Regions from separate parts of the Cupriavidus sp. UME77 genome, predicted to be linked through region 1. Evidence: predicted binding sites of a transcription regulator. Region 1 holds the regulator's gene; each other region holds the start of a gene.
The links. The regulator FliA, encoded in region 1, starts transcription of late flagellar genes. The targets are predictions, from matches to a motif close to CTAAAGTTTNNNNNNNNNNNGCCGNTA.
Positions count from the first base shown of each region.

Region 2: a site for FliA is predicted at 8,375-8,401, ahead of A9975_RS31095 (DUF342 domain-containing protein). Genes of this name have one in related genera too.
Region 3: a site for FliA is predicted at 6,620-6,646, ahead of A9975_RS01645 (YjfB family protein). Genes of this name have one in related genera too.

Region 1 covers NZ_LZZU01000045.1:91,242-100,732, reverse strand. Annotated here, with positions in the region: gene flgE (flagellar hook protein FlgE) at 1-770, opposite strand, end outside; gene A9975_RS17595 (flagellar hook assembly protein FlgD) at 827-1,498, opposite strand; gene flgC (flagellar basal body rod protein FlgC) at 1,513-1,920, opposite strand; gene flgB (flagellar basal body rod protein FlgB) at 1,928-2,338, opposite strand; gene flgA (flagellar basal body P-ring formation chaperone FlgA) at 2,561-3,280, shown strand; gene flgM (flagellar biosynthesis anti-sigma factor FlgM) at 3,448-3,753, shown strand; gene A9975_RS17570 (flagella synthesis protein FlgN) at 3,808-4,266, shown strand; gene A9975_RS17565 (flagellar protein FlhE) at 4,465-4,896, opposite strand; gene A9975_RS17560 (RNA polymerase sigma factor FliA) at 4,893-5,609, opposite strand; gene A9975_RS17555 (MinD/ParA family protein) at 5,650-6,468, opposite strand; gene flhF (flagellar biosynthesis protein FlhF) at 6,472-8,913, opposite strand; gene flhA (flagellar biosynthesis protein FlhA) at 8,927-9,491, opposite strand, start outside.
Region 2 covers NZ_LZZU01000080.1:69,808-79,298, reverse strand. Annotated here, with positions in the region: gene A9975_RS31125 (amino acid permease) at 1-446, shown strand, start outside; tRNA gene A9975_RS31120 (tRNA-Thr) at 573-648, shown strand; gene A9975_RS31115 (transcriptional regulator) at 1,255-2,124, shown strand; gene A9975_RS31110 (hypothetical protein) at 2,593-3,156, shown strand; gene A9975_RS31105 (gamma-glutamyltransferase family protein) at 3,405-5,465, opposite strand; gene A9975_RS31100 (DNA-binding response regulator) at 5,717-6,226, opposite strand; gene A9975_RS31095 (DUF342 domain-containing protein) at 6,517-8,196, opposite strand; gene A9975_RS31090 (bestrophin family protein) at 8,495-9,448, shown strand.
Region 3 covers NZ_LZZU01000005.1:97,996-107,486, reverse strand. Annotated here, with positions in the region: gene A9975_RS01665 (efflux RND transporter permease subunit) at 1-2,370, shown strand, start outside; gene A9975_RS01660 (TolC family protein) at 2,381-3,745, shown strand; gene A9975_RS01655 (hypothetical protein) at 3,825-4,223, shown strand; gene A9975_RS01650 (ATP-binding protein) at 4,353-6,269, shown strand; gene A9975_RS01645 (YjfB family protein) at 6,331-6,516, opposite strand; gene A9975_RS01640 (S1C family serine protease) at 6,839-7,879, shown strand; gene A9975_RS01635 (hypothetical protein) at 7,935-8,666, shown strand; gene A9975_RS01630 (SMP-30/gluconolactonase/LRE family protein) at 8,688-9,491, opposite strand, start outside.

The DNA of each region.
Region 1 (9,491 bases):
GTGGTAGCGCCTGCGGCCGGCGACTGCAGCGTGCCCTTCGAGTCGAACTTGAGCGTGATCGGCGCGCCAACCACGTTGCCCGCCGCGTCGGTCAGGTTCATCGTCCAGTCGGTGCCGCCGCCGCCGGGCGCCGGGAACGTGCCCGCGCCGGGCGTGCCCGTGGAGAAGTACGCCGTGAGCTGCTTGGCGTTGCCCAGCGAATCATAGACGGTGACGCCGGAGCTGTAGTTGAACATGCTCGACGTCGGCAGCGCGGCCGGCGTGCTGGCGAACGGCGTGGTCGGCACGGTGCTGCCGGAGTTCAGGTTGAAGGAGATGCCGAGGGTGGTGGTCGCCTTGGCGGCCATCGTGGTGTTCGGCACCACCAGCGGCTGCGGCTGCACAGCGCCGCCGCCCGTCGTGCCAGCCGGGTAGCCGGTCAGTTTCAGGCCTTGCGCGTTGGTGATGCTGCCGTCCTGCTGGCGCTGGAACTGGCCGTTGCGCGAGTAGAAGACCGAGCCCGAGGAATCGGTCAGGCGGAAGAAGCCATTGCCATTGGTGATGGCCACATCGAGCGCATTGCCGCTCGACTCGATATTGCCCTGGTTGAACGACTGCACCACCGAATTCACGGTCGTGCCCAAGCCGATCTTGGTGCCGGCGTACACGTCGGCGAACTGCGCGGTCGATTGCTTGTAGCCGACCGTGTTGGCGTTGGCGATGTTATTGCCGATGACGTCCAGATTCGATGCGGCGGCATTGATGCCGCTTACCCCTTGACCGAAACCCATGATTTTCTCCTAGTTACCTGACATCCTGCCGGCGCGTCTCGCGCGTGGCCACGTGATTAAAGAATGCGGCGCACGCCGTCGACCGGCGCGGTGCGGCCGCCGCCGATGTCGACCAGCACGCCCGTGGAGTCGCCACTGATGCTGTTGACCTTGCCGTAGACCAGCGCGACCGGCGCGACATCCTTACCGTTGGCGGTAGCGGTGACCTTGAAGCTGTAGTCGCCGTCGGCAACGGCGACGCCTGCATCGTTCTTGCCGTCCCAGGCGATGTCGTGCACGCCGGCGGTCTGGCCATTCATGTTGATGTTGCGCACCACGTTGCCGTTCGCGTCGACCACCTGGACCGTGACCGCATCGGCGGTGGACGGCAGGTCCACGCCGATCTGGCCCGGCACGCCGCTGGCCACCGTGGTGGCATTGCCCGGCACCATCACGGTGTGGCCAATCAGCGCTGCCGAATCCATCGCGCGGCTCGCGCTGACTTGCGACAGCAGCGAGTTCAGCGTGGTGTTCAAGGTCTGCATGCCGCTCACCTGGCTGATCTGCGCGAGCTGCGAGGTCAGCTGCGAGTTGTCCATCGGGTTAAGCGGATCCTGGTTGTTCATCTGCGTGACCAGCATCGTCAGGAAGTTGTTCTGCAGGTCAGCGGCGGAGGCGCTGCCGCTTTGCAGGGTATTGGCGATCCCGGCGGCGCTGGTGCTGCTGCCTGTGGAGGAGGTCGTGGTCATTGCGTATCCCGGTTTTACTGACCGATGGTCAGTGTCTTGAGCATCATGTTCTTGGCGGTGTTGAGGACTTCCACGTTGGCCTGGTAGGAACGCGAGGCCGAGATCATGTTGACCATCTCCTCCACCGGGTTAACGTTTGGCATCGTGACGTAGCCGTCGGCATTGGCCAGCGGATGCGTGGGGTTGTGCACCATGCGCGGGGGCGACGGATCTTCCACCACGCCCTCCACCTGCACGCCGCCCACGTCGTTCTGGCCTGGTGTGGCGGCAAGGCCGAACACCACTTGCTTGGCGCGGTAAGGCTGGCCGTTGGGGCCGACCGCACTGTCGGCATTGGCCAGGTTGGACGCGGTCACGTTCATGCGCTGCGACTGCGCAGCCATGGCCGAACCGGCGACTTCGAAGATGTTCATTGCGGGCATGGCGTGCTCACTGCTGGATGGCCGACAGCATGGTCTTGATCTTGGCGCTCATCACGGTCAGCCCGGACTCGAAGTGCACCGCATTGTCGGCAAAGGCGACGCGCTCGGTGTCCATCTCGACGGTATTGCCATCGATGCTCGACTGCATCGGGATGCGATAGTCGAGTTGCATCTTGTCGGCGAACGCAGACGTCACGCCCGGCAAGTGGCGCGCCGAGGTGGTGGACAGCGACACGCCTTCGGCTTGCTTTCCGCGCTCGACGCTTTGCGCCAGCGTGCTGGAGAAATCGAAGTCGCGCGCCTTGTAGCCGGGTGTGTCGGCATGGGCGATATTGGAGGCAATCACCGATTGCCGCTGGGTCCGCAAGCTCAGCGCTTCTTGTTGGAAGCGCAACGCCGCATCGAGTCTGTCAATCATGTCTGTGTCTCGCTGGAGGGGGAGAGCAACGAAGGTCGACCTTCTTCAGGTGTGCCATCTTAGGGGCGGCCCCTTCATGCCAATCGCACGAATAGGGCAAAGAAAACCGCGCATTTCGACTCGAGCAAGAACGCGGGGCTGCCTACAATAGGACCCGTTGACACGCACGCGGCACCCGCTTTCGCGGTGCAGCCCGCGTCGTTTCCTTGCCTGGATGTACACATGAACCCTCGTTTCCGGGCCGCCGCGGCGCGCGCCCTGCTCTGCGTGCTGGCCGCTGGCGGCACGCTGCCCGGCAGCGCCGGCGCGGCGCCGCCCTCGCCGTTCCCCGAAGACCCGGTGCGCGCCGCGGTCGAACAATTCCTTGAACGCCAGACTGCCGGCCTGCCCGGCAAGGCCACCATTCAGGTGGTGCCGCCTTCGGGCGGGCGCGCGCCGGATTGCCCGCTGCCCGAGCCGTTCCTGCCGCCGGGCGCGTCCCCCTGGGGCCGGGTCTCGGTCGGCGTGCGCTGCGCCGGCGAACGTCCCTGGACCCGCTACGTGCAAGCGCGCGTGTCGGTGGTGGCCGACTACTATGTGGCCGGGCGTAACCTGATGCCCGGCGAGGCCATCGATGCGGCCGATATGGAAGTCCGCCAAGGCGACCTGGCGTCGCTGCCGCGCGCGGTGGTGACGGATCCCGCACAGGTGACCGGCGCGGTGGCGGCCAACCGCATCGCCGCGGGTTCGCCAATGCGGATGGACCTACTGAAGAAGGCCATTGCCGTACGCCAGGGCCAGAACGTGACGGTGCTGGTGGAAGGCGATTCGTTCCAGCTCAGCAGCGAAGGCAAGGTCATGGCCGAGGCTGCGGTGGGCAACAACGTCCAGGTGCGGCTCAAGAGCGGTCAGGTGGTTAATGCGCTGGTGCGCAATGGCGACACGGTGGTGCTACAGCAATAGGAAATCGGGACGGCGACACCCGGAGTTGCGTACGCGTCTCATGAGCCGGCTCATGAGACAATATGGCGCGCTCCGGGGCCGGAAAAACGGCGCTGCGGCGTCGCAATTCGACCTAAAGTTTCGCCCGAAGCATCCGATAAGCCAAAGGTACCCAGCAAGGAATCATCGTGAAGATCAATCAGACCACCTCGTCGAGGCCGAGCGACGCCATCGACGGCGCCGTGCGCAGCGTGGCCGGCGCCCCCGGTTCGACGGCTGCTCCGGAGACGTCCAGCGTGCGCGTCAGCAGCCCCCTGTCGGCCCAGGTGCGCGAGATCGGCGCGCGCATGGTGGAAGACCATGACGACGATATCGACACCGCCAAGGTCGAAGAGATCCGCCAGGCTATTTCCGAAGGCCGCATCAAGATCGACCCAAGCAAGATCGCCGACGGCCTGCTCGCGTCCCTGCGCGAACTCAGCGGCGGCGCCTGACACCGCGGCTTGCTACGGGCCGCATCGCCAACCCCACCCTAAGATAGGCAAGCCATGAGCCAGTCCCTGATCCAGAATCTGCGCCGCGAAACCGAGCTCGCGCAGGAGTTCGCCACCGTACTAGGCGAAGAGAGAAGCCTGATCAAGGCCGGCGATTACCAGGCCCTTGCCGGGCTGCTGGAACGCAAGGTCGAACTGGCCGGATTGCTGAGTGCCCTGACGCGCACGCGCGAGGCACAAATGGGCGCCATGGGAATTCGCACCGGCGCGGGCGGCCAGCTGTTCGGGCGCCAGATCGATCCGTCGGTGGAAGCCGCATGGCGCACGCTGGTGTTTGCGGCACGCACTGCAAGCGACGCCAATGCGCTGAATGCCGCGGTTGTGGATGCGCATCTCGAGTTCACCGAGGAAGCGATCCTGGCGTTGCGGCAACGGGGTGACAACACGACGCTCTACGGGCGCGACGGGCGCACGCAGACCGGGCCGCAAGGGGTCAGCCTGGCCAGTGGTTGAATTTGGTAGTTCATGGCATCTCGTTCTTGCGAGTGCCCGTCCTCTCCCCCGGCCCCTCTCCCACAAGTGGGAGAGGGGAGCAAGCCAGCGGGAACAGAGGACGATTGGGATGGTGAAACTGCCTTTGACTTTAGGCTGTTGACGTTGAAGTTAAGCCGTTGAAGCTAAGACGTAGCAGCGAAGCAACCACAGCCCCCCTCACCGAAACCCAACCGTCACCTCATTGGCCTGCCCAATCAAGACCGGCGTCAACGCGCCCTTTCCCGGCACCTGAAAAGCAAACACAAAGCCTTTGGCGGCGTCATCCCCGCTAAACGCCTCGGTCAGCCCCTCAGCCCCCGACAGCAATACACATCGTTGCGCATTGCATAGGTAAGCCTGCAGTTCATTCGGCGGCGTACGCGAGAAGCTATAGCGCCACCGCACCGTCGTGATCGCGCCCTGCGCCTGCGGCAAATAACCGGTCGGTGAAATCGGGACGGAAACGGTGCGCAAGCCTCTGCTGTACAGCGCGGGCCCGTTCACCGAAGCCGACCAGCTATGCAGCGCCTGCCCGCCAGGCGCTGCCAGTGCCGGGCAGCACGCCACGGCCAGCGCCGCCGCGGCGAAGCGCTTGGGCCAGCCGCTCACAGCAATCCGCGCAACTGCGAACGCAGCCGTGTAATCGCCTGGCTACGGATCTGGCACACGCGCGACTCGGTGACTTCCAGCACCGCGCCGATTTCCCGCAGGTTCAGCTCCTGGTCATAGCACAGCGACAGCACCAGCTTCTCCCGCTCGGGCAGACGCTCGATGGCGCGGATCAGCGCTTCGCGCATACCGCTCTCCATCAGCACAGTGAGGGGGTTGCCGTCATCGCTCACGCTCAGGTGCCGGTCCAGGAAGTCTTCTTCGCCGGAGCGCTCGAAGTCTTCATAGTGCAGCAACTGGCAGCCATAGACCTCGTTGAGCAGCGTCTGGTATTCGTCGAGCGGCAGCTCCAACTCCTGCGCCACTTCGGAATCGAGCGGCGCACGGCCCAGCGTTTGCTCCAGGCCGCGCACGGTGCGCTCGATCCGCCGCGTGAACTGGCGCAGGCTGCGCGACTGCCAGTCGTTGGCGCGCACCTCGTCGAGCATGGCGCCGCGAATGCGCTGGCTGGCGTAGGTCTCGAAACGCGCACCGTGGGTGTCTTCATAGCGCTTGGCGGCGTCAAGCAGGCCAATCATGCCGGCCTGGATCAGGTCATCGAGCTGCACGCTGGCCGGCAGCTTGGCCGCCAGTTGCAAGGCGATGCGACGCACCAGCGACGCATGCGCCGTCACGGTATCAGTCTGTTCGAGCTTTCCCTGAATCGTATACATGGTGGAATTCTCGTGAGTCCTAGCTTGCAGGGCCCGGCGCTTAAGCCAGGGCCGTGGCCGTCGGCGCCATCGGCGCCGACAGGGTTGAACGGGGATCGGTGGACATTGGCCAACTGGCAATGCCCGTGGCAATTCGGCGTAATGCGGCAGTGGCGGGCGCGGCCGGGAAGGCCTCGACCACGCAACGGCCCAATGCGGTACTGCGCTCAACCAGCGGATCGTGCGGCAGGCTGCCTGCGGGACTGGCCTCAACGCCAAGGTACTGGCTGGCGGTACGGGCCAGGTTGCCCAGCACCGCACTGGCGGCGGCGTCTCCGGCGGCGGCATTGATCACCAGGTGGAAACGCCGGCAGGCGTAAAGGTGATTGAGCTGCTTGATGCAGGCGTATGCGGCCTTGATCGAGGCCGGCTCCGCGCGCAGCACCACCACGAGGTTGTGCGCCGCGCCAGCCATTTGCGACAAGCCGCCATCCGCATCGCGGCGGGCATCGCTGAGCACGGTGCGAAACGACTTGAGCAACTGCAGGTCGCCATTGGCCTGGGGGCTGCCCGGCAGCACGGCGATGGTGCCGGCAGGACGCTTGCCGAGCGCGGCATCGAGCATCACTGCGCCGCCCAGCACCGCGGCCAGGGTGCCTTCCGGCATGGCGCCGGCAAGCCGCGTGGCGCGGGCGCCGAAGCGGTCCTCATCGACGAGCAGTACGCGTTCACCTTGCAGGGCAAGGGCGTTGGCCAGCCCCAGTGCCACCGTAGTGGCGCCGGCACCGGCATCGCTTGCGACCACGGCAATGCGGCGCGTGGCGCGGGGCGCCAGCATGCGCCGCAGGCTTTCCGCCTGGTCGGATGCGAGTGAATTCACGGCTTATTCTCCCTGTGCCAGCGTCTCGAACACGCGGCTTGCGCTCATGCGCGCCTCGAGCAAGCCGCCGGCGCCGCCCAGCTGGAACGTCTCCGGCGGGGCTTCCTGAACAACGGGCTGCGCGGCGCGGCCGCCACGGGCCGGATAGTTTTCCAGCACGTCGAGCAAGGCCAGCAGGCGGCCGATGCCTTCGACCAGCACGGCGGCGCCGCAAGCCTGGCGAGCCGGCGCACGGCCGGTCAGCCGCGCCAGGAATGCGCCGACCGAATCGTCGCTGGCCTGCTCGAGGCGCAGCGCGGCCACGCCCATCTGCAGCGCGAGCAAGCGGGCGCAGGCCTGCGCTTCGGCCTGTGCGGGTTCATTGCCGCCGTCACCTTGGCCCAGGTGGTCCAGCGCATGGCGCAGCGTGCGCAGTTGCGCTTCGCCGGCCTCGGCCCAACGGGCCCAGCGGGCCAGTTGCGCGCCCTCGGCGGACAGCGCCGGGTCGCACAGCAGGTAATGCACAGCGAGCGTCTGGCCGTTCTCGCGGTCGACCACGCGCGACACCAGCAAACCTGCCTCGGTACCGCCCTCGGCGCCAGCGCGGGCGCCGCGTGCCTGGCCTTCGAGCACACGAACCGGGCTTTGCGCGATCCACTGCACAGCATCGCGGCCGCGATAGTCCATGTCTTGCACGGCGTGGAAGGTCAGCGTCTCGGCCAGCGCATCGAGCTTGACGGCAGCCCCGCCGCTGGCCACGCGGGTGGTCTTGCGCGCGGTGGCCAGCCAGCGCTCACCCGCTTGCTGCCAGCGTGCCAGCGTGGGGGCGGCAGGCATGGCGTCGAGTACGTTGACCACAGTACGGGCGGCGGCGATGGCGGCGCACAGGGTGGCGGCATCAGCCTCCCATCCGCCCTGGCCGCCTTGCAGCGCCGGGCCGGTGCGGCCGGCGGGCGCGGCGGCGGCCGCCAGCGGCAGGCCGTCGCGGTCCGCCAGGAACAGCGTGTGTTGCCAGGGGCGCGGCGCGCGCCGTCCCGCCACCGGCGTGGCCACCGTGGCGCTCAGCGACAGCACGAAGCGGTCGCAATGGCGGGCGAGGTCGCGGCAGGCGGCCTCGCGCACTTGCTGCGCCATCAGGCGCGGCGAGGGTGCGCCCTCATTGCGTTGCTGCCACAGCGAGCGGACCAGCTCAAAGCTATAGCTGCCAGCGTTCAGTTGCTCCACGCAATCGCCCACCGCGTTGGCGCTGTCGGTCAGCGAGCGCAACATGCCGTCGGCACCGCCGGGGCTGGCCGCGCGCGTAGCTTCGCTATCGTCCTGCGCGGGCATGGCGCGGCGCGCGGCTTCCGCGTCGGCAAACACCGAGCCGCGGCGCGGCGTCTGGAAGGCACGCTCGACAAGGGCCGCGCCGTTGGCGAGCTCAAGGTGCTCGGGCACGCGCTGGCCCGTGGAGGCGTAGTACACCGGCAAGCGGTGGCGGATCACCACGTCGAGCACGGAGCCCAGGTGCGTGGCCTCGTCCAGCTTGCTGACGATGCAGCCGTCGATGCCGCCGTCGGGCGTGGCATCGTGGCGGTAGGCGTGGACGACTTCGTTGAGCGTGTCGCCATGGCTGGCGCCGTTGAGCAGCAGGATGCGCTGCACCGGCGCCTGCACGCCGGCCAGCATGGCAATCTGCTCGGACAGGTTGCGGTCGCGCTGGCTCATGCCCACGGTGTCGATGATCACCAGGTGCTTCTCGGTCAGCGCCGCCAGCGCAAAGCGCAGGTCGGCCGCGTCCTTGACCGCGTGCACGGGCACGCCAAGGATGTCGCCGTAGATGCGCAATTGCTCGTGCGCGCCAATCCGGAACGTGTCGGTGGTCAGGAGCGCCAGGCGTTCCGGGCCGTGCTTGAGCACGAAGCGCGCGGCGAGCTTGGCGGTGGTGGTGGTCTTGCCAACGCCGGTGGGACCGACCAGCGCCAGCACGCCACCCTGGGCAAAGAGCGCATCTTCGTCGTTCAGCACCGGCACCTTGCGGGCGAGCTCCTGGCGGATCCAGGTCATGGCGGCAGGCCGGTCATGGCCCAGCGGCAAGTGACCCAGCAGCGAACGGGCGAGCTGCCCGGAGAAGCCAGCGGTCACTAACCAGGTAAACAGCGAATCGCGCAACGGGTCTCCGCCTATCGACGGCAGGCTGTGCGTGCCCACGCCGGAGAACTGGCGCTCCATCATGGCGCGCATGGTCTGCAGTTCGCCGCGCAGGTCGCCAAGGGCGCCGTCGACAGCGACCGCGGCAGCCGGCGGCGGCGTGAACACCGGCGCGTTGCTGGAGATGGCGCCGAGATCGGTGTCGCGCATCGCGACAATCTCCACGCCACCTTCAACGGTGCGGTTGGACAGCACCACCGCGTCCGGACCCATCGCCTCGCGCACCTGGCGCAAAGCCTCGCGGCCATTGGCCGCCACGAATTTAGCTACGCTCATTTTGCGAAACCCCTCACGCTGTGCCACCGATCATGGCGGTGATCCTGATATTTCGGTTGTCCGGCACCTCGGCATGCGAGAGCACCTTGAGTTGCGGCATAGTCCGGCGCAGGAAGCGCGCCAGCAACGGGCGCAGCGGATGCGGCACCAGCAGCACCGGATCCAGCCCCAGATGTTCTTGCCTGGTCACCGCGGCTTGCGTCTGCTGCAGCAGCGCATCGGCCAGGCCCGGCTCGATGCCGCCGCCGTTGGTGAGCGCTTGCGACAGCACGCGCTCCAAGCCAGCGTCCAGGCCGATGACCTGGAGGTCGGCGCCGTTGGGGAACCACTGCTGGGTAATGGCACGGCCCAGCGCCACGCGCACCAGCGAGGTGAGCTCGTTGGGATCACTGACCTTCGGCGCGTGCTCGGCCACCACGTCCAGCACGGTGCGCATGTCGCGGATCGGCACGCTTTCGTCCAGCAGGTTCTGCAGGATCTTCTGCAGCGCGGTAAGCGTGATGACCTTGGGAACCAGGTCTTCGGTGAGCTTGGGCGATTCCTTGGCGATGCGGTCGAGCAGCGCCTGCACTTCCTGG
Region 2 (9,491 bases), on a different contig from region 1:
CCGGGCAGGCGCCGCGCAGCTTCGGCGCAGTCAGCAAGCGCGGCATCCCCGTGCGCGCGCTGCTGCTCTCCAGCATCGGCATCGCACTGGCTACCGGCCTCAACGTGTTCTACCCCGGCGACGCCTTCCTGCTGATGATGGCCATCTCCATGTTCGGCGCCCTCTTCACCTGGTTCATGATCTTTGTCACCCACTACCGCTTCCGTCGCCAATGGGCCGCCGTCGGCAACCGCCCCCTGGCCTTCCGCATGCGCGGCTTCCCCGTGCTCACGCTGCTAGGCGCCGGCATGCTGCTGGCCATCATGCTGACCACCCTGTTTACCGACGCCTTCCGCATGACGCTGCTCACCGGCATCCCCTTCCTGGCAGTGCTCAGCGTGGCCTACCTGCTCCGGTTCCGCCATCGCGCCGAGCCCACGCCACTGCCCGCCAACGACGCCGCCTGAATGACCGCGCCGCCACCCGGCGGCGCGCCTGCGGGGACTCCCGGCAAAAAATTTGCGCCGGGGCTTCCCAGCAAAAAAAAACGCTGCTATGATTGCGGGCTTCATCCAGTTGTTGACGGATGGTGGGCCGAAGTAGCTCAGTCGGTAGAGCAGCTCATTCGTAATGAGAAGGTCGGGGGTTCGATTCCTCTCTTCGGCACCATTAATTAGATCTAAGCCCTTGAATTTCAAGGGCTTTTTTCTTTTCTGGCGTCCACTGCGATTTTGCCGGCGACCCGCGATGCATGGCGCGGCGCAAGCTGCAAGCCAGGCTGCAATCGCGAGACATGCGAAGGCGAGACATGCAGAGAATCGAGCCATGAAGGCCGACGCGGCCTTAGCCTCACGCTCCACGCCTACCTGCCAGGAACAACGATAGCGTGCGCGAATGCTACGACGATAGCGACACCGCAAGCACCCCTCCCCTCACTACCCTCCGCGTTCCCCCACACCGCCCACGTTACGTAACGCGTAACACCGCCGCGCCATCCGCCCGCGCGGCGGCCCACGGTATCCGTCCCGTTCCCCGTCATCGGCAGATCACCCGCAATCCCTTATCTGGCGCGGCTTCCAGCCTGATCCCATCCACCTCGCACCACCACCGCGCCACGTCGGCAAGCGCCGTCGGCCAGATGGCACGGTGATTGCGCTTGTCCTTGTCATTCAAGCGCGAGCGCGCAGCGCCATGCCGCCGCTACTCGGGGAACCCTGTCGCGCGCCGCGCATCGACAGGGACTTGCATGACGGGCCACGAAGAATGAGAGAGCAAATGACATCAGTTTTCAGCAGCGAGGAGTTGGACGCGTATTTCTCTTCGTACGCCGGCATGGAGGGGGGGAACATCGGCGCGGCGGTCTGGATATGCGATAAGGAGCCGCACCTGCTGGCGTCTACGCCGGGTGCCTCGCTGGCGCCGGTGCATGAGCCGCCCGCCTGGGACAGCGCATTCCGCGAGCGCCACCGGCATGACATGCCGCGCTGGCAAACGCACCAGCGCCTCGCCCGCATCATGGCGGCGACGCGCGCGGCAACGCTGCGTGAAACCATGCCGGGGCTGGACTGGCGCGGCTACTTCGACCAGTACCTCTACGCGCCGCGCGGCTGGGAGTTCAAGATCAATCTCTACCCCCTGCCCAAGCCGCAGCAGATGGACCTGTCGCAGATCGAGACCTTTCGCCGCAACCCGTGCCTCAGCCCGAACTGGCGCTATGTGGAGTTCTGCCGCCAGGGCGGGCGCTTCCGCTTTATCGCGGAGCAGCGCCGGCGCATGCGTCCCAAGGTGATTCTCTGCACGGGGCAGGCCGAGGAAGAGGAGTTCCTGCTGGCGTTTGGCTTCCAGGGCGTGCCCTGCTCGGAGCATCATCTGCAGCCGGCGGACCTGGTCAAGACGCTGCGCGTGTATTCGCACGAGGGCACCCACCTGGTTATCTGCCCGAAGGTGGGCGGGCCGACCGGCATCAACTCGGACACGCTGCTCGACGCGATGGGCGCCTTCCTGTCGGTCTGGCTCGACGCAGCGGATTTTCCGGATGTGCGCGCGCAAGCCATGCGTGCGGAGCCGCCCGCCGGCACCGCGCACCTGGCCTGGCGCACGATGACGCACAGCCAGGCTGGTTCCGCCAGCGCGTCTGCCGTATGACCTGACCCAAGCGCGCATCGTCAAACGCGTGTTTGCCTGATTGCGCCATGCCCTGGCGCTGCCGCATGGCAGCCGCCAGCGGCATATCAACCCTCCCCCTGCCTGCCTGCGCAAGCTCGCGGAACGTGCCGTATACCGGAACGTTGACATCCGCTTGCCCTCCAATCCCCTCCATAGGCTTACGGCATTCGATGGATTGAATCCCTCGCGCCGAAGCACCAGACTGGTAACACGATAAATACAAGACCGGCCCGCCGATCCAATTGGCCGCCGGGACTGATGACGAAGCGGCCGCGCAGCACGCGGTACGCGTTCGCACTTGCCACGCAACCGGGGAACATCATGCACACCGCCGCCACCTAGGGCCGCCGGCGCCACGCCGGACTCGCGCAGGATGGCTGCGCCCGCACGCCGATTCGCGTCGCGTCCAGCCAGCTCCCAGCCAAGACAATCGACAAGGAAGCGGCCATGGATGCTTATCCAGTTCCTGGCGCGGCGAGGTATCGCCTTTTTCCGCGCAAGCTCCTGATGGTGTTTGCGCTAGGCGCATCTCTGTGGGCGGCCGCCGCCCGCGCGGATGACAGCACGCCGCCAGACACCCTGGCAGATCCGGCACAGGCTACGCCGGCGCCCGCCTTCAGCCCCCAGGTTTGGCTGAACGCTGGGTTTCTCTCTTACCACTTCAATCATGCGGCGCACTACAACGCGGCCAACTGGGGCATCGGCGCGGATGTCCGCATCACCGAAGATTTCACCTTGTCGGCCGGCGAGTACCGCAACAGCATGCGCTATCACTCCACCTATGCGAGCGTCACCTGGCAGCCTCTGCATCTTGGCCCGGTGCGGATCGGTGCCACGGCGGGCGCGGTGCGCGGATATCCGGATGTCAATCACGGTGGCTGGTCGCCAATGGCGGCGCCCGTCATCAGCATCGAGTATGGGCGCGTGGGAGCGAACCTGATCTACGTGCCGACGATGCGGGGGAAGGTGGATGGCTGCATCTCGCTGCAACTCAAGATCCGGGTCTGGTAGGCGACTCCGTGGTGGGAAGGCAGAGGGAAGGGTAAGGGGACGGCGGAAAAAAAAGGCGCCGCATGCAAGAGCATGCAGCGCCACGGAAGGAGGGCCAAGGGATTAGGCCCTCTCGGGAAAACCACCCCCGGGGAGAGAGCGGTAAGTGACTACTTTAGCGAGCGGAGCCGCATCAACCAATCAGCCACTTCCCAATGCATGCAGAGAAATTTCCGCAAACCCTTCCGTTCCGGCTTATGGCTTATGGCTTATGGCTTGAACGTATCGCCCAGCACCACGCCTTCACGACGCGGATCGGCCCCGCCGACCAGTGCCGTCGACCCGCCCACGGTGGTGCGAATGATGGCGCTCAAGCCGCTGGACTGCGCCGTCACGTTGACCACGTGGCCGAGCCCGCGCAGGCCCTTGACCAGCGGATCGTTGTCGCCGGCCAGGCCGCCGGCCGGCTTGGTGGCATCCACGTTGGGATGCTCGCCGCCGACCATCATGCCGCTGGCGGCGCTGTTTGAGCCACCGAAGTCGATCATCGACACAGCCTGCTGCGCGTCCATCTTCCAGTCCAGCACGCCCACCAGGGTCTTGGCTACGTACTGGATGATGCTGGCGCCGCCCGGCGAACCGGTGGTCATGTAGAAGTCGCCGCGCGAGCCGTCGGCATTGCGCTTGAACACCAGCGTGGGCGCCATCGAGCTGCGCGGGCGCTTGCCCGGCTGCACGCGGTTGGCGATCGGCACGCCGCCGGCATCGGCGGGTGCCGCGTTGAAGTCGGTCAGCTGGTTATTGAGCAGGAAGCCGTTGGTGAAGTGATACGAGCCGAGGCCGGCCTCGATGGTGGTGGTCATCGAGACGACGTTGCCGTACTTGTCGGTCAGCGACAGGTGCGTGGTGCCGTGCTCGTTGATGACCGACGGGGCCAGCGGCACGGCGCCGAGGTCGCCCGCGGCGACCGGCAGCGTCATGGAGCCCACCGTGCTGATCAGGTCCGCCCGCTTGCGCAGGTAAGGCTTGTTCAGCATGCTTTCCCAGGTGCCGCCCGGCAGGCCGATGAAGTCGGTATCCGCCACATACTTGTTGCGGTCGGCATAGGCCAGGTTGCCTGCCTCGGCCATCAGGTGGACGCCGAGCACGTTCGGGCGGCCGCCGTTCTTGTCCATGTTCGACGGCGCATAGCGCGACATCTCGTAGTTCTCGATGATGCCCATGATCTGCGCCACCGCGATGCCGCCGGAGGACGGCGGCGGCATGCCGCAAATCTCGTACTCGCGATACGTCGTGCAAACTGCCGTGCGCTTCTTGGCGACGTAGTTCTCCAGGTCGGCCAGCGTGGTCAGGCCTGGCGTGGCGGTGCCGCCGTAAGTGTTCTGGATCTTGGCGACGATCGCCTGGGCAATCGGGCCGTTCTTGTAGAACGCATCGGCGCCGCCGCTGGCGACCGAGCTGAACACATTGGCCAGCGCCGGGTTCTTGATGATGGTGTTGACCGCGCGCGGGGTGCCATCGGCATTGAGAAAGTATCCGGCCATCTCGGCGTCGCGCTTGATGCTGGGGGCCGTCACCGGGTTGCTGACCGCCGAGGCGATCGCGGCAGCCATGCGCGGCGGAATCGGGAAACCATCGGTCGCCAGCTTGATGGCGGGAGAGAACAGGTCCTTCCAGGCCAGCTTGCCGTGCTCGCCGTGCGCCAGCTCCAGCACGCGCAACGTGCCGGGCGTGCCGATGGAGCGGCCGCTGTGCGTCGCGTTAGGTGCCGGCGTAGTCTGGTCGGCGGCGGACTTCCATTGGATATAGTTGCCGTCGGCGGCGGCCGGCGCCATCTCGCGCCCGTCGTAGGCGGTGACCTGCTTGGTGGCCGCGTCGTAGTACATGATGAAGGAGCCGCCGCCGATGCCGGAGGATTGCGGCTCGACCAGGTTGAGCACCATCTGCGCCGCTACCGCGGCGTCCACTGCCGTGCCGCCGTTCTTCAGCACGTCGCAGGCGGCCTTGGTCGAGACCGGGTTGTTGGTCACCGCCATATAGGTCTTGGCGTAGACCGTATTCTTGGGCGCATAGCCGGTGGCGATCTCCGGCGCGTTGGGGTCGCCCGGCAACACCACGGCTTCGCCGCCGGTGGTGCCGTTCAGTTCGCAGCCCGCGACCACCGTCGGGGTGGTCGAAGCCGGGGTGGCAGCAACGGGATCGTCGCCGCCGCAGGCACCCAGGGTCAGCGCCAAGGAGGCGAGCGCGATGGCGCCCAGCCGGGTCGGCGTGAATCGGGGGCCGGCCGGATCCATAGGCGAGGTCACCGCTTCGTGAGCAGCTTTTGGCATGTTCTTCCTGTCTTATGTTGAGGCTTCAGAAAATCGACGCTTCCCTCGTCGATCGCCGCAACCGCCGCTGATGGGGGAGCGGTTGTGACGAAGGATCAACATAGACCTGCCATTCACGATTCTGAATAGCTACATGTCTGGATTTACAGACATGTGAACGTGGTTCATACTTGGGAGTGCTGCAAGATGCGCATCAGGCTGTCGGTGGCATGGACATGTTGACGCCCTGCCCCCGTGGATTGAAGCGCAGCTCAGGCGGCCAGCACTTCGGCTTCGAGCATGCTGCTGATGGCGGCTTCCAGGGTCACAAGGGCTGCGGTCTTGGGCAGGCAGCAGCAGATGCCGTAGCCCATCTCCGGCGGCGGCATGTGCAGCCACATATTGTCCGACAGCAGCAGCACGCGCTGGGCGGGCAGCATGCTCCGCAGCTTGCGCAGCAGGCGCCAGCCGCTGGTCACGTCCTGCGGCATGCCAAACACCAGCAAGCCGGCCTCGCGGATCGTCGTACCGTGCATGAAGAGATCGTCGGGATCCACGCCGTCCACCTGCTCCACGCCAGGCATGCTCTCCAGCATGCGGGCCAGGCCGAGGCGCAGCAGCGCGCATTCGTCGATCACCACCGCCCTGAGCGGCGCCGTGCCATGCGACGCTAGCGGCAGCCTGGCAACCTGCCGCGCCGACATGGCCGATGGCACGCCCGGCGAGACGCCTCGCGCGGTGATGCTGTCTACGCCTGCCCGGCTGGTGAGTGCCATGTCCATGATTCCTCCTTTTGCTTTTTTCTGGAACGGCGCCAGCGGGGACGCCTGACAGGGTACGGTGCAAGGCACGTGCCAGCCGCCAACGCGGGTTCTCGCGCGCGGCTGGGCAGGCCGCCAGGCCTTACGGCGCAAGGGATTGCCGCTTGCGCGGAAGGCGGGCGGCGCGGCCCGGGCGGGGCCGGGGCATGTTACGCGTCACGTAACGTGTTCCGCATATTGTTCCGCAGGGCACAAGCAAAACCGCCGCGCAAGAGCGCGGCGGCCGGCGTGCGACGGGAAGCGAGGGTGACTCAGACCAGCGCGATGCGGTCCTCCACCAGCCGGATATGGCCGCCCGGCTTGTCCTCCATGATCTTCATCGACTTCTGCCCGATATGCAGGCTGCAACCCCCGTGGATGCGCCGGCTCACCTCGATCACCGCCTCGGGAGACGGGCGAAGCTGCTCGGCAAGCTTGGCGAGCCTGGCGTCGAGCGCTATCGAGTCGCGGGTGAGCTTGAACAGTGTGGCGCGCGCTTTCTCGCGCAGGTCGCCCACCGCTTTCTCGGGATTCTTGGCGAAGAAGCTGACCAGTTGCTGCACCTTGGCCTGCTCCGCCTCCAGCTGGCGGCGCTGGGCCTCGAGCTCGGCCTTCTCGGCTTCGGCGTAGGGATTGGTGCCCACCTGCACGGTGGTGGCGGTGCCCGCGGAGGCGCCAAGGGTGGCGGTGCGCACAGCCAGCTGCGCACGGCAGCGCCCGCCGGTGATGTTGCCCTGGCCCCCCTTGGGACTACCGGCAATGATGCTGCGCCCGGCGCAGACGTCGCTCTGGCGGATGCCGCTTTCCACCTTGACCTCGGTGCCGGCCTCGACCACCGCGCTTTCGATGAAGCGCGCATGCAGCGAGCCCTTGCAGGTCACCCGTGCCAGCGCGACGCCCTCGGCGCCCTGTTGTGTGCCTTGATGCGTGCCCTCGGCCTTGCCGATGATGCCGCCCTTCACCACCACATTGCCGCCCGCCTCCACATGCGCAGCCTCGATGGTGCCGGTGACGATCACATCGCCGGTCACGCGCACGGTCATCCCGGTCCTGATATCGCCGTTGACGCGCAGCGTGCCGTCGAAAGTGACGTTGCCGGAATGCATGTCCACCGCTTCCACATCGACCACCGGGCTCACCGATGCGCCCTGCGCCGACAAGGACGGCGAGCCGGAGATCGCCGCCACCAGCACCTCCGGATCGGCGGGATCCGGCGCCACGCCGCTCAAGCCGTCCGCAAATGGCGGATCGGCGGCCGGCACGGCGGGCACGACCTTGCCGAAGACATCAATGCCGTCGCTGCCCTGGCGTGCCGGGATGCGCCGCATCAGCGGCGTGCCGGGATTGACCAGCAACAGCGTGCCCAGGTCGCGCAGGTCGATGCGGCCGCTTTCGTCCTCGGCCACCAGCGGCTTGGGAGGGGCCAGCAGGCTCTCGAAGCGCGCCGGCATGCCGGGCAGCGGCGCGCGTCCCGTGGCAATCTCGAGCCCGTCGCAATATCCCGCCTCGACCGCGCCACGCAGGGCGGCGCTGTCCGGCTCGGCCTTGATGCCGCGCTCGGCCAGCGCGGCGCGGATCTCGTCCCGTGACACCTCGCGCCCGCCTTGCGGCGGCAGCAGGTTGAGCCGCACGCTCAGGTTGTCGCTGCTGACGCTGAGATCGAAGTAGCCGTCGGTCAGCTCGCCGATCAGCGCTTCCACGGGCGTCCCCTCGGTGGCGCGCTGGCATTGCGCGAGAAAGGTGCCGATTGCGGCGGTGTCCAGTTTCGCCAGCGCCCAGCCGCCCCTGGCCAGCGCCTCTTGCAGCACGGCGCGGTCCGGCGCCATGCGGCCCGGCATGGCGGCATACGCCGCGCGCAGCTGCCGCGCGCTGTCGTCCAGGCTAACCCGTAAGCCGCCGTCCCCTGTGTCTTGTCCCCGGTTTTCCATTCGGTTGTTCCATTGATGGATCATGTCCGGACGGCTCCGCCCCGTCCTCGGGGTCGTCCGCAATCCCGGCCTCGGCAGTGCCGCGCCGCCGCTGCGCCATGGCGCGGCCGCCCGGTGCCCATGGCCTGCAAGGCAGGCCCTTGAAGCCGGGGATGTCATTGATGCGCCGCTGGATCTTGGTCCCTTCCGACGCACACAACACCATCGGCCGTTTCGCCGAAAACTTGAGCCGCGCCGCAGCCCGCACCCCACCGCCCGAGGCGAAAAATGTACACTTCTGCCCATCGACGGAACGCCGTGCCGCAATGCCAGGGGATCACAGATGATTGTGCGAGACCGCCCATCGGGACCGAGGTTGTTCCTGGTCCTGCGAGGCTCGATCCTGTCGCGCATCTGGCGCGTGCTGCTGGTGAACTTGCTGGTAGCGGTTGCCGTCACGCTCAGCCACGGCGCGTTCTTCGCGCACAAGATCACGCTCACGGCCATCCCCTTCACGCTGATCGGCCTGCCGCTGGCCATCTTCCTGGGCTTTCGCAATACCGCCGCCTACGATCGCTTCTGGGAAGGGCGCAAGCTGTGGGGAGAGCTGGTGGTGCGCAGCCACAACCTGGCACGGCAATGCCTCAGCCTGATCGCGGACAACGTGCCGGACAGCGCCGGCCATAAACCAGCGGGCCTGAACGACGCGCGCGTGCGCATGATCTCCCGCACGATTGCCTACGCGTACGCGCTGCGCAACCGTTTGCGCGGCGCCAGCGCCGCCACCAGCCTGGACCCCGCGTGGCTGCGCCCGGCGGAGCTCGCCGACGTGCAGCGCACCACCAATGCGCCCGCGTTGCTGATGATGCGCATGGGCGAAGACCTGGGCCAGTGCGTGCGGCAGCACCGCGTCGAGCCCTGCCTCGCCGCCGGCATCGACGACACCTTGTCGGCCATGATGGCCACGGCGGTGGCATGCGACCGCATCCACAACACGCCCATCCCGTTCTCGTACACGCTGCTGCTGCACCGTACCGCCTACCTGTATTGTTTTTTGCTGCCGTTCGGGCTGGTGGATACCATCGGCTTCGTCACGCCCGTGGTAGTGGCCATCGTGGCCTACACCTTCTTCGGCCTGGATGCGCTGGGCGATGAGCTGGAAGAGCCGTTCGGCACCAGCGCCAACGACCTGCCGCTCGATGCGCTCTGCCGCGCCATCGAAATCGGCATGAAGGAAGCGCTGGGCGAGACCGAGCTGCCGCCTCCGCTCGTGCCGGTGGATTACTGCCTGCTATAGCGGGCCTGTTCAGGGGGCTTGTTTAGGGGGCCTCTTCAGGGGG
Region 3 (9,491 bases), on a different contig from region 1:
GGCACGCTGCGCTACGGCAACGTGGAGCGGCGCGGCATCCTGGGCAAGGACGACAACCCCGACACGATCTCCGGCATCACGCTGCTGCTCAAGGATTTCAACGCGTCGGAAGCACTTGCGGGCGTGCACGAGGCGGTGCGGGATCTGAACGACAACCTGCTGCCCAAGGACGTCAAGGTGGTCGCCTACCTCGACCGCACCTCGCTGATCGACGCCACCATGCGCACAGTGGGCTTCACGCTGACCGAAGGCATGCTGCTGGTGGGCATCGTGCTGCTGCTGTTCCTGGGCAGCCCGCGCGCGGCCCTGATCGTGGCGCTGACGATTCCGCTCTCGCTGCTGATCGCCTTTGTCTTCATGTATCACCTGCGCATCCCGGCCAACCTGCTGAGCCTGGGCGCGATCGACTTCGGCATCCTGGTGGATGGCGCGGTGGTGCTGGTGGAGAACATCCTGCGCCGGCGCGAGCAGGACAAGGACCGCGCGCTCACCCCGCGCGACGCCATCGAGGCCACCTTGCAGGTGGCACGGCCGATGTTCTTCGGCATGCTGGTGATCGTTGCGGCCTACCTGCCCTTGTTCTCCTTCGAGCGCATCGAGTACAAGCTGTTCTCGCCGATGGCGTTCGCCGTTGGCGCGGCGTTGATCGGCGCCTTGATCGTTGCGCTGGCGCTGGTGCCGGGGCTGGCCTGGATTGCCATGCGCAAGCCGCGCCACGTGTTCCACAATCCTGTGCTGGACTGGCTGGGCGTGCGCTACCGCGCCGCGCTGGAGCGCGGCATTGGCCGCATCCGCTGGGTGGCCGCCAGCTGCGCGCTGGCGCTCGCCTGCGTGCTGGCGCTTGGCGCCACCATCGGGCGCGACTTCCTGCCGTACCTGGACGAAGGCTCGCTGTGGCTGCAGGTGCAGATGCCGCCCGGCATCACCCTGGAGCGCGCCTCCGACATGGCCAGCGAGCTGCGCCGGGTAACCCGCGAGTTCCCGGAAGTCGCCTACGTGGTGACGCAGACCGGCCGCAACGACGACGGCACCGACTACTGGACGCCCTCGCATATCGAGGCCAGCGTCGGCCTGCATCCATACAAGACGTGGGCCTCGGGCATGACCAAGCAGCAACTGATCGACAAGCTGGCGGCACGCTACGCGCAGATGCCAGGCTACTCGGTGGGCTTCATGCAGCCGATGATCGACGGGGTGCAGGACAAGCTTTCCGGCGCCCATAGCGACCTGGTGGTCAAGGTGTTCGGCGAGAACCTGGGCGACGTGCGCCGCATTGCCGGCGAAGTGGCCACCACGCTGCGCGGCGTGCCCGGCGCCGCGGATGTGGCAATCGACGTGGAGCCTCCGCTGCCCAACCTGAAGATCGACCTGGACCGCGCCGCCGCCGCGCGCTACGGCATCAACGCGGCCGACGTGGCCGAGCTGATCTCCACCGGCATCGGTGGATCGCCGGTTGGCCAGCTCTATGTGGGTGAGAAGAGCTACGACATGACGGTGCGCTTCCCGCCGGCCGTGCGTGCCAGCGCATCCGGCGTGGGCGACCTGATGCTGACCGCGGCCAATGGCGCCAAGGTGCCGCTGGCGCAGGTCGCACGCATCACCACCGTGTCAGGCGAAAGCGTGATCGTGCGCGAGATGGCGCGCCGCCACATCATCGTGCGCCTGAACGTGCGCGACCGCGACCTGTCCGGCTTCCTCAAGGAGGCCCAGCCCGCCATCGAGCGCGCCGTGTCCTACGACCACAAGCGCATCCAGATCGAATGGGGCGGCCAGTTCGAGAACCTGGAACGTGCGCAGGCGCGCCTCGCCATCATCCTGCCGATGACGCTGGCGCTGATGTTCGTGCTGCTCTTTGCCGAATTCCGCAACCTGCGCCAGCCGGCGCTGGTGCTGCTGGCGGTGCCCCTGGCTACCATCGGCGGCCTGGCTGCGCTGCATCTGCGCGGCATGACGCTGAACGTGTCCAGCGCGGTGGGCTTTATCGCCCTGTTTGGCGTCGCCGTGCTCAACGGCGTGCTGATGATCTCGCAGATCAACCGGCTGCGCGCGCAGAACGGCTTGAGCCTGCGCGAAGCCGTGATCGAAGGCGCGGCAAGCCGCATGCGTCCGGTGCTGATGACCGCCACCGTGGCCGCCATCGGGCTCACCCCGGCAATGCTGGCGCGAGGTCTCGGCAGCGATGTGCAGCGTCCGTTGGCCACCGTGGTGGTAGGCGGGCTCTTCACCGCCACCTTGCTGACCCTGCTGTTGCTGCCCGCCCTTTACTACCTGGTCGAGGCCCGCGCCGAGCGCGCGGCGCAAGCGGCCGGGGAATCGGAAACCGATGCCGAAGGCAACGCACCGGCGACCAGCGCCGCCGGCCAGGCCTGAGGAGAATCCCATGCAAATCAAAGACAAGAACTTGCCAGCGGCACCCGCCCTGCGCCACCTCGTCCTGGCAACATCCATGCTGGCGGCATCCGCATCCTGGGGGCAGGACGCACAGGACACGCCCGCCGCCGCCACGGCCCGCGCACCGGTCCGCTTCGCCTCCTATCTCGACACGGTGGAGCGGCACAACATCGGCCTGTCCGCGCAGCAGGAAACCATCCGCGGCGCCCAAGCCGAGATCTCGATCGCCGGCGTGCGCCCGGACCCGGTGCTCAAGTACGGCCGTGGCAACATCGAGACCAGCCGCGCGGTGTCGCCCAAGCCGCCGCGCACACATGAGTTCGAAATCGAGATCCCCATCGAGCTGGGCGGCAAGCGCGGCGCGCGCATCCGCGCCGCCCAGAGCAACCTGCGCCTGACCGAGGCAAACCTGCAGGGCTTCAAGCACGCGCTGTACCAGGAATCCGCCACCGCCTTTGTCGAAGCCTGCCGCAGCCGCGAGGCCCTGGTCCGGCAGGAATCGACGCTGTCCGCCCTGTCCAATGTGGTGCGCGCCAACGAGATCCGCCGCAAGGCGGGCGACATCGGTGGCCTGGAGCTGTCGCAGTCGCGGGTCGAGCGTGACCGCTTCACCGCCGAGGTGAAATCGGCGCGCGCCGCCGCGCAGGCCGCCATGCAAAAGCTGTCCATCCAGCTTGGCGTGCGCGTGGCCGAGGCCTTCGGCAACGCGCCGCTGGCTTGCGAGTTCCAGCCCTACGATCCCGGCACCGACAGCGGCGCGCTGATCGCCCAGGCGATGGAGGCGCGCGACGAGGTCCGGATCGCCCGCGCCACGCTGGAGAATGCCCGCGACAAGTCAGGGCTGGCGCGCGCCAACCGCTGGGTGGATCCCAGCGTGAGCTTCGCGATGACCATGACCCCCGGCGTGCGCGGCACCACGGACGACGAGGGCCAGCCCAACGGCGACGGCGCGGCGCGCTCGCGCATGCTGGGCGTGTCGGTATCGATTCCCCTGCCCTTGTCGCGGCTGCAGCGCGGCGAGCTGATCCAGGCGGAGTCGGAGGTCACGCAGGCCATGCTGGCGCTGCGCGAGGCCGAGCTGAAAACCGAGGTCGACGTGCGCAACGCGCTCACCGCGTTCCAGGCTGCGCAGGACAACCTGCAGCGCTACCGCGACTCGGTGATCGCCGATGCCGACCGGGTGCTGGACGGCATGCGCCAGTCGTACCGCCAGGGCTCTGCGTCGCTGCTGGAACTGCTCGATGCGCAACGCACCGCGGACGAAACCTACCTCGACTACCTCCAGGCCCAGGCGGACCTGGCGGGCGCCACGGTGGAGCTGCAACTTTCCACCGGCTTGCGGCCCGCGCTTTAAAGGCCCGGTGCGCCCCGGCCACGGCCGGGCGCACCAAACGCTTCGATTGCCTCGCGTCGAAAGACAAAGGAGACCTGCCATGAAAGCCGTCAACCTTGCGCCGCCCATCCAGCGGTGGCGCCTGTATCGCCTGAGCGTGATCGCGCGGCTGGACGATGTGCCCGACGTGCGCGTGGCCATGCGCTGCGCCACCAGCGACTGCGGCCAGTACCCGTCCAACGAGCGGCAGATGCCGCTCGGCCTGCCGCCAATCAAGTGCATGCTGAGCTTCGAGATCCGGATGCCGCAAATGCGGGCCGGGCAGTTGCTGGTCGCGCTGGAACGCGCCCTGGCGTCCGTGCCCATCATCCTGCTGCGCCTGGAGGTCATGGGCAACCATGCCGAGGCGGCACACGCCCCACGCCTGAAGCGGGTCTCTTCGCCCGCGGCCGGCACCAGTTCCCGGCCCGCCGAGACCGCGCCGGCCGCGGTGGGGTGAGACGCGGCCCATCCCGCCTGATGGCACGGCGATGGGCCGCTCCACCGGCGCGATTGACCGAACTCCGGTGCAACGCTACGATGGGCGCGGCATCGTCCCGCACCCTTGCGCCAAGCCCCAGACCAGCTCATGGTGATACCCCTCGCGGCGGCCAGCGCCCCCGGCACGCCGGCTACCGCCCCCTTGCGGCTGCCGCGCACCCTCTTGTCCCAATCCCTGCTCACTTCAAAGCCGCTGCTGGCGTTAGTGCTCTGGCTGCTGCTCGCCTTGCCCGGTTCATCACCGCTTGCCGCCGGGCAGCTACAGATTCTTGGCGAGGCCGCCATGATCACCGCCGACGGCACGCCGGCCACCATCAGCCTGCCTTACTACTGGGACCGGTTCCGTCCCGGCCAGAGCGGCGGTGCGCGATTTCTCCTGCGCTTCCCGGATCTGCCAGGCCGCCAGGGCATGGCCGCGCTGTACATCGAGCGGGCCGCCAATAGCTATGAGGTGCGCCTCAACGGCAGCCGCCTCGCCCACGCTGGCAGCCTGTCGGCCCCGGCGCCCTATGCCGGCCAGCAGCCATTGCTGATCCCGGTGCCAGCTGACCTGCTGCGCCCGGAGAACGAACTGCTTGTCACGATCGCTGCCAGCGCCAGCTCGCGCGGCGGCCTGTCACGCGTGGAGTTTGGCGCGCCGGCCCTGGTGGAGGCGCACTACCAGCGGGCGCTCTGGTTCAAGGTCATCGGCCCGGTGGTCATCGCAGCGGCCAGCATGCTGCTGGCGTGCCTGGCGGCGCTGGTATGGTGGCGGCAACGGGATCCCCTGTTCGGGTTATATGCCATCGCCGAGCTTGGCTGGTCTTTCGGGCTGGCCGAGTACTTCGTTTCCGACGAGGCCGGCGCGCCCGATGTGTGGCTCGCGTTGGTGCTGGCCGGGCGGACGGTCTTCATGTACGCGACCGCCCGGTTCGCCATCCTTGTGACCGGCCTGGAGGCGCGCTGGCTGCGCCGCGGGATGCTGCTCTACCTGAGCGTCAAGCTTCCGCTGATCGCACTGATGGTGGCGGCCCACAGCACCCACGCCATGGTGCTGGCCAATGTGGTCGTCAATGTTGCGATGGCCTTGTCGATCGTGGCCGTGCTGGTCCGCGCCGCCGTGACGCGTCCGGAGCGTGAGCGCACGGCGATTGCCGCCGCCCTTGGCCTCACCCTGCTCATCTCGGTGCTGGATTTGATCCATGTCTGGTGGATCGGGGATGACTACTGGGACTCCTCCGTCACCCGCTACGTGTCGCTGATTTTCAGCCTGACCATGGGCTGGCTGCTGGTCGACCGCTACACGCGCGCCACACGCATGCTGGCTGCCCTGAACCAGAAGCTCGACAGCGCGGTCTCCCGCAAGGAGCAGGAACTGCATGCGCTGTACCAGCACTCCCACGAAATGGAGCGCGAGCAGGCCACCCTGCAGGAACGCGGCAGGATCATGCGCGATATCCATGACGGGCTTGGCAGCCAGCTGGTGGGCATGCTCGCCATGCTGCGCTCCGGCAGCCCTTCCACGCACACATTGCAGCAACAGCTGCAGCATGCGCTGGATGCCCTGAAACTATCCGTCGATGCGCTGCAGGATACCGGCGGCGACCTGGCCACCGTACTCGGCAACCTGCGCTACCGGCTTGGCCCGCGGCTGGAGGCGGCGGGATTGCGGGTGGACTGGCAGGTGGCGCGCCTGCCGGCGCTGCACGACCTGACGCCGCAGCGGGTGCGTGAGCTGCACTACCTGTTGCTGGAGGTGTTTTCCAATGCCATGCAGCATGCCGGCGGCAGCGCTATCCGGGTCTCGGCGCGCCATCATGCCGGCCAGCAAGCCCTGGTCATCGAGATCCATGACAATGGCCGTGGCTTTACGCCCGAGGCTGCCGCGCACGGACGGGGATTGGGAAATATGCGCCGGCGTGCCGAGGCCATCGGGGCGGTGCTGGACCTGCGCTCTTCGGCGCAAGGAACGACCGTGCGGCTGACGTTTGCACTGGCGCCGCAGCCACCCGGCTCCGCCGTTTAGCCCCCCGCGCCCGTTTGATGTCAACCCGGGCGCGGGCAGCTCCGTTACCGGATTGCCGGAATCAGACCTTGACGTCGATGTTCTGGCCAAGGTGAGGGGGATTGCTGGCCGGAACGCTGACTTGCGGCATCGAGCCCAGCAGGGTTGCCACGCTCTGGGCCTGCAGGTCCAGCGACTTGCGCAGCATCATGGTGGGCACCGGATCGCCGCCCGAGTTGCTAGCCGCACTGACGAGGGAAATATCCATTGAAGGGTCTTCCAGGTTGAAATTGAGGTTGAGATTGAAGCTACGTTCGAAGCTACGATTGGCATTGAAGCCAGCGGGAAGGCACACCTCCCAGCATCCATGTTGTCGGCCATCAACCGGGAATCTTTAGCGCGGCGGCCGCAATAGCGGGCCGCCCGCTTGGCATCCGGAACGTTTATCATAGGCAGCCCGGCCGCTTTGGCCGGGAAAGACCAGACAGCCCGCACCGTCAGGATAGCGGCTGAATCCGGCGAAACCAGTCACCAGAATGAACATCATGGGTCGGGCGCAAAACATTGCGGGAAGCGTCGCTATTTCGTGTTTGGCTTTTGGCATCTCGACGGATTGCCTGGCGCTGGATTCGGCCGAACTCTATGAGCGGGAATCGCCCAGCATCTGGGTGGTATCCGTCTTTGACGCGCAGGGCACGCGGTTCGGCCTGGGCAGCTCGGTGGTGATCGGGCCGGAGGAACTGGTCACCAACTGCCACGTGCTCAAGAGCGGCAAGTCCATCAGCATCCGGCGCGAGAAGGTCACGTATGGCGCCAGCCTGGTGCACGCCGATGTCGAGCGCGACCTCTGCATCCTGCGCGCCAAGGGCCTCACCGCCCCGGCGGTAAAGATCGCGCCGCTGGCCGCGCTCAAGGTGGGGCAGAAGGTCTACGCCATCGGCGCGCCGCGCGGCTACGAGCTGACGCTGAGCGATGGCCTGCTCTCCTCGCTGAACAAGGACGAGCGCGACCGCATCGTCCGCCTGCAGACCACCGCCCCGATCTCCCCAGGCTCCAGCGGTGGCGGCCTGTTCAACACGAACGGGCAACTCGTCGGCATTACCTACCTGATGCGGACCGACGCGCAGAACATCAACTTTGCCATTCCCGCGCAATGGATCAGCGAGGTGCCGGCGCGGTCCGCGCTGGCGCTGCAGAAATTCCGTAGCGAGACGGCATCCGCCGCCCCGCCTGCCGTGGCGCTCCCGCCTGGCCAGCCCGGGCAGCCCGGCCAGGGCGCCACCGCCTACGCCCCGGCCCGGCCCGCAGCCGGCCCGCAGGGCAGGCAACTGACGGGGGCCGAGCTGACCAGCCATTTCACGCATCTTGGCAGGATCAATGCCATCGCGCCGTCCGGCGTTACGCTCTGGATGCAGGTCCGGGAAAGCGGCAGCCTGGATGTGACCAATTCCGTCAGCCGCGGCTATTCGTCCGGGCGCTACCGCATCGAGCCGGAAACCGGCCAGGTCTGCCTGGAGATGGCCAACCCGAATTTCAGCGCGATGCAAACGTGCTATCGGCTGACCGAGGCCGACGGACGCTATGTCATGCGATCCGCCACCAGTCCCTATTACTTTTCATACACGAAGTAGCGAGCGGGCGCCGGCCGCAGCCGCTCGCCTGGCCATTTCTCTCTAGGCACAAGACATGGGAAACCGATATCGAAATAGCGCCCCCGTCGCGCTGGCCGTAGCGTCGATGCTGCTGGGCGGCTGCGCGCCAACCACTGTCGGCGTGACCAGCCGCGCCAGCGACTACACCGGCAAGCCCACCCGCATGTATGTGCTGGGCACTACCGGCATGGGGTGGAACAGCGACTTCTCCGCGGCGTTCGCGGCCAAGTTCCGCGAGGTGACCCGGCAGTGCGGTGTGGAATCGGCGTACGACGAGATCTCGGGGCTGGAGCTGGACTCGACCGCGCTGACCGGCAGGATGCGTACGTTCAGCGCCGATACGGTGCTGACCATCGCCAACGGCGGGGGTGTGGTCAATGCGTCCGGCGGCCGCCTGTCGATCGAATATGGCACGACGCTGACGGATGTCAGGCAGAACCGCGCGGTGTGGAAAGGCAAATACACGTTCAGCCGCGGCGGCACCATCATCCCGATCGAGGAACGCGCTGCAGTCCTGGCGATCGACATCACCAACAGCCTGAAGAAGGACCGCTTCCTCACCGGCTGCGCGCAGATCGCGCTGGGCCAGAATGGCCGGCTCGACCCGGCTGCCGTGCCGCATGTCGCCGCCGGCGGCAGCAATGGCCCGGCCGGCGGCACGAATACGATCAGCCGGGCCCGCCCGGCGCCCACCGTCTCCGCGCCCGCGGGCCCCGCTACCGCGGCAACCCTGCGGGACCTGCAAGACCTGCTGCCACCGAAGTGACAGGCGCGGGCCGCAACGGGATCAAACGCCCAGCCCGGCCTCGTCCAGGTCCGCGAACAGGATCGTGCCCGTTTCCGATTCGGTCACAAACACCCTGCGCGGCTGCCCCGGCTCAACGGCGGGCTGAAACGCCAGGTTGGTGGTGGTTGCGCCCGACGGGCTGGCGAGGATCGCCTCGGGCTCGCCACGCTTGCTCAGCACCCACACGCAGCCCAGGCTGGCATGCGCCACAAACAGCCGGTCACGGCTGTCGATGGCCATGCCGTCGGGGCCGCTGGTGCCGTAGAACGTGAAGAACTGCCCCACCTTCGACACACTGCCGTCGGCCTGCAACGGCACGCGCCACACGCAATTGCCGCGCGTGGCCGCCACGAACAGCACCTTCTCGTCGCAGGACAGCGCCAGGCCGTTGGGGCTGGGCACATTGCCCAGCAGCAGGTCCAGCTGCCCGCCGGGCCGCAGGCGGTAGACGCGGCCGGTGGGATCGTGCAGGCCGGTCTGGCCCTGATCGGTGAAATACAAGTCGCCACGACGAGAGATCACGAGATCGTTCACGCCCTTGAACTGCTCCGCGTTGCGCCGTCCCAGCAAGGTGGTCACCTCGCCCGTGTCCACGTTGACGCGCAACAGGCCGTTGCGATAGTCCGCCACCACCAGTTCGCGCGCGTTCAGGAACTTCATGCCGTTGGGTTCGCCCTGGTACTCGGCGACCAGCGACCATTCGCCGGCCGGCGAGATGCGCAGGATGCGCCCGAACGGGATATCCGTCACGTACAGGTTGCCCGCGGGATCAAAGACCGGCCCCTCCAGGAAGCTGTCGATGCA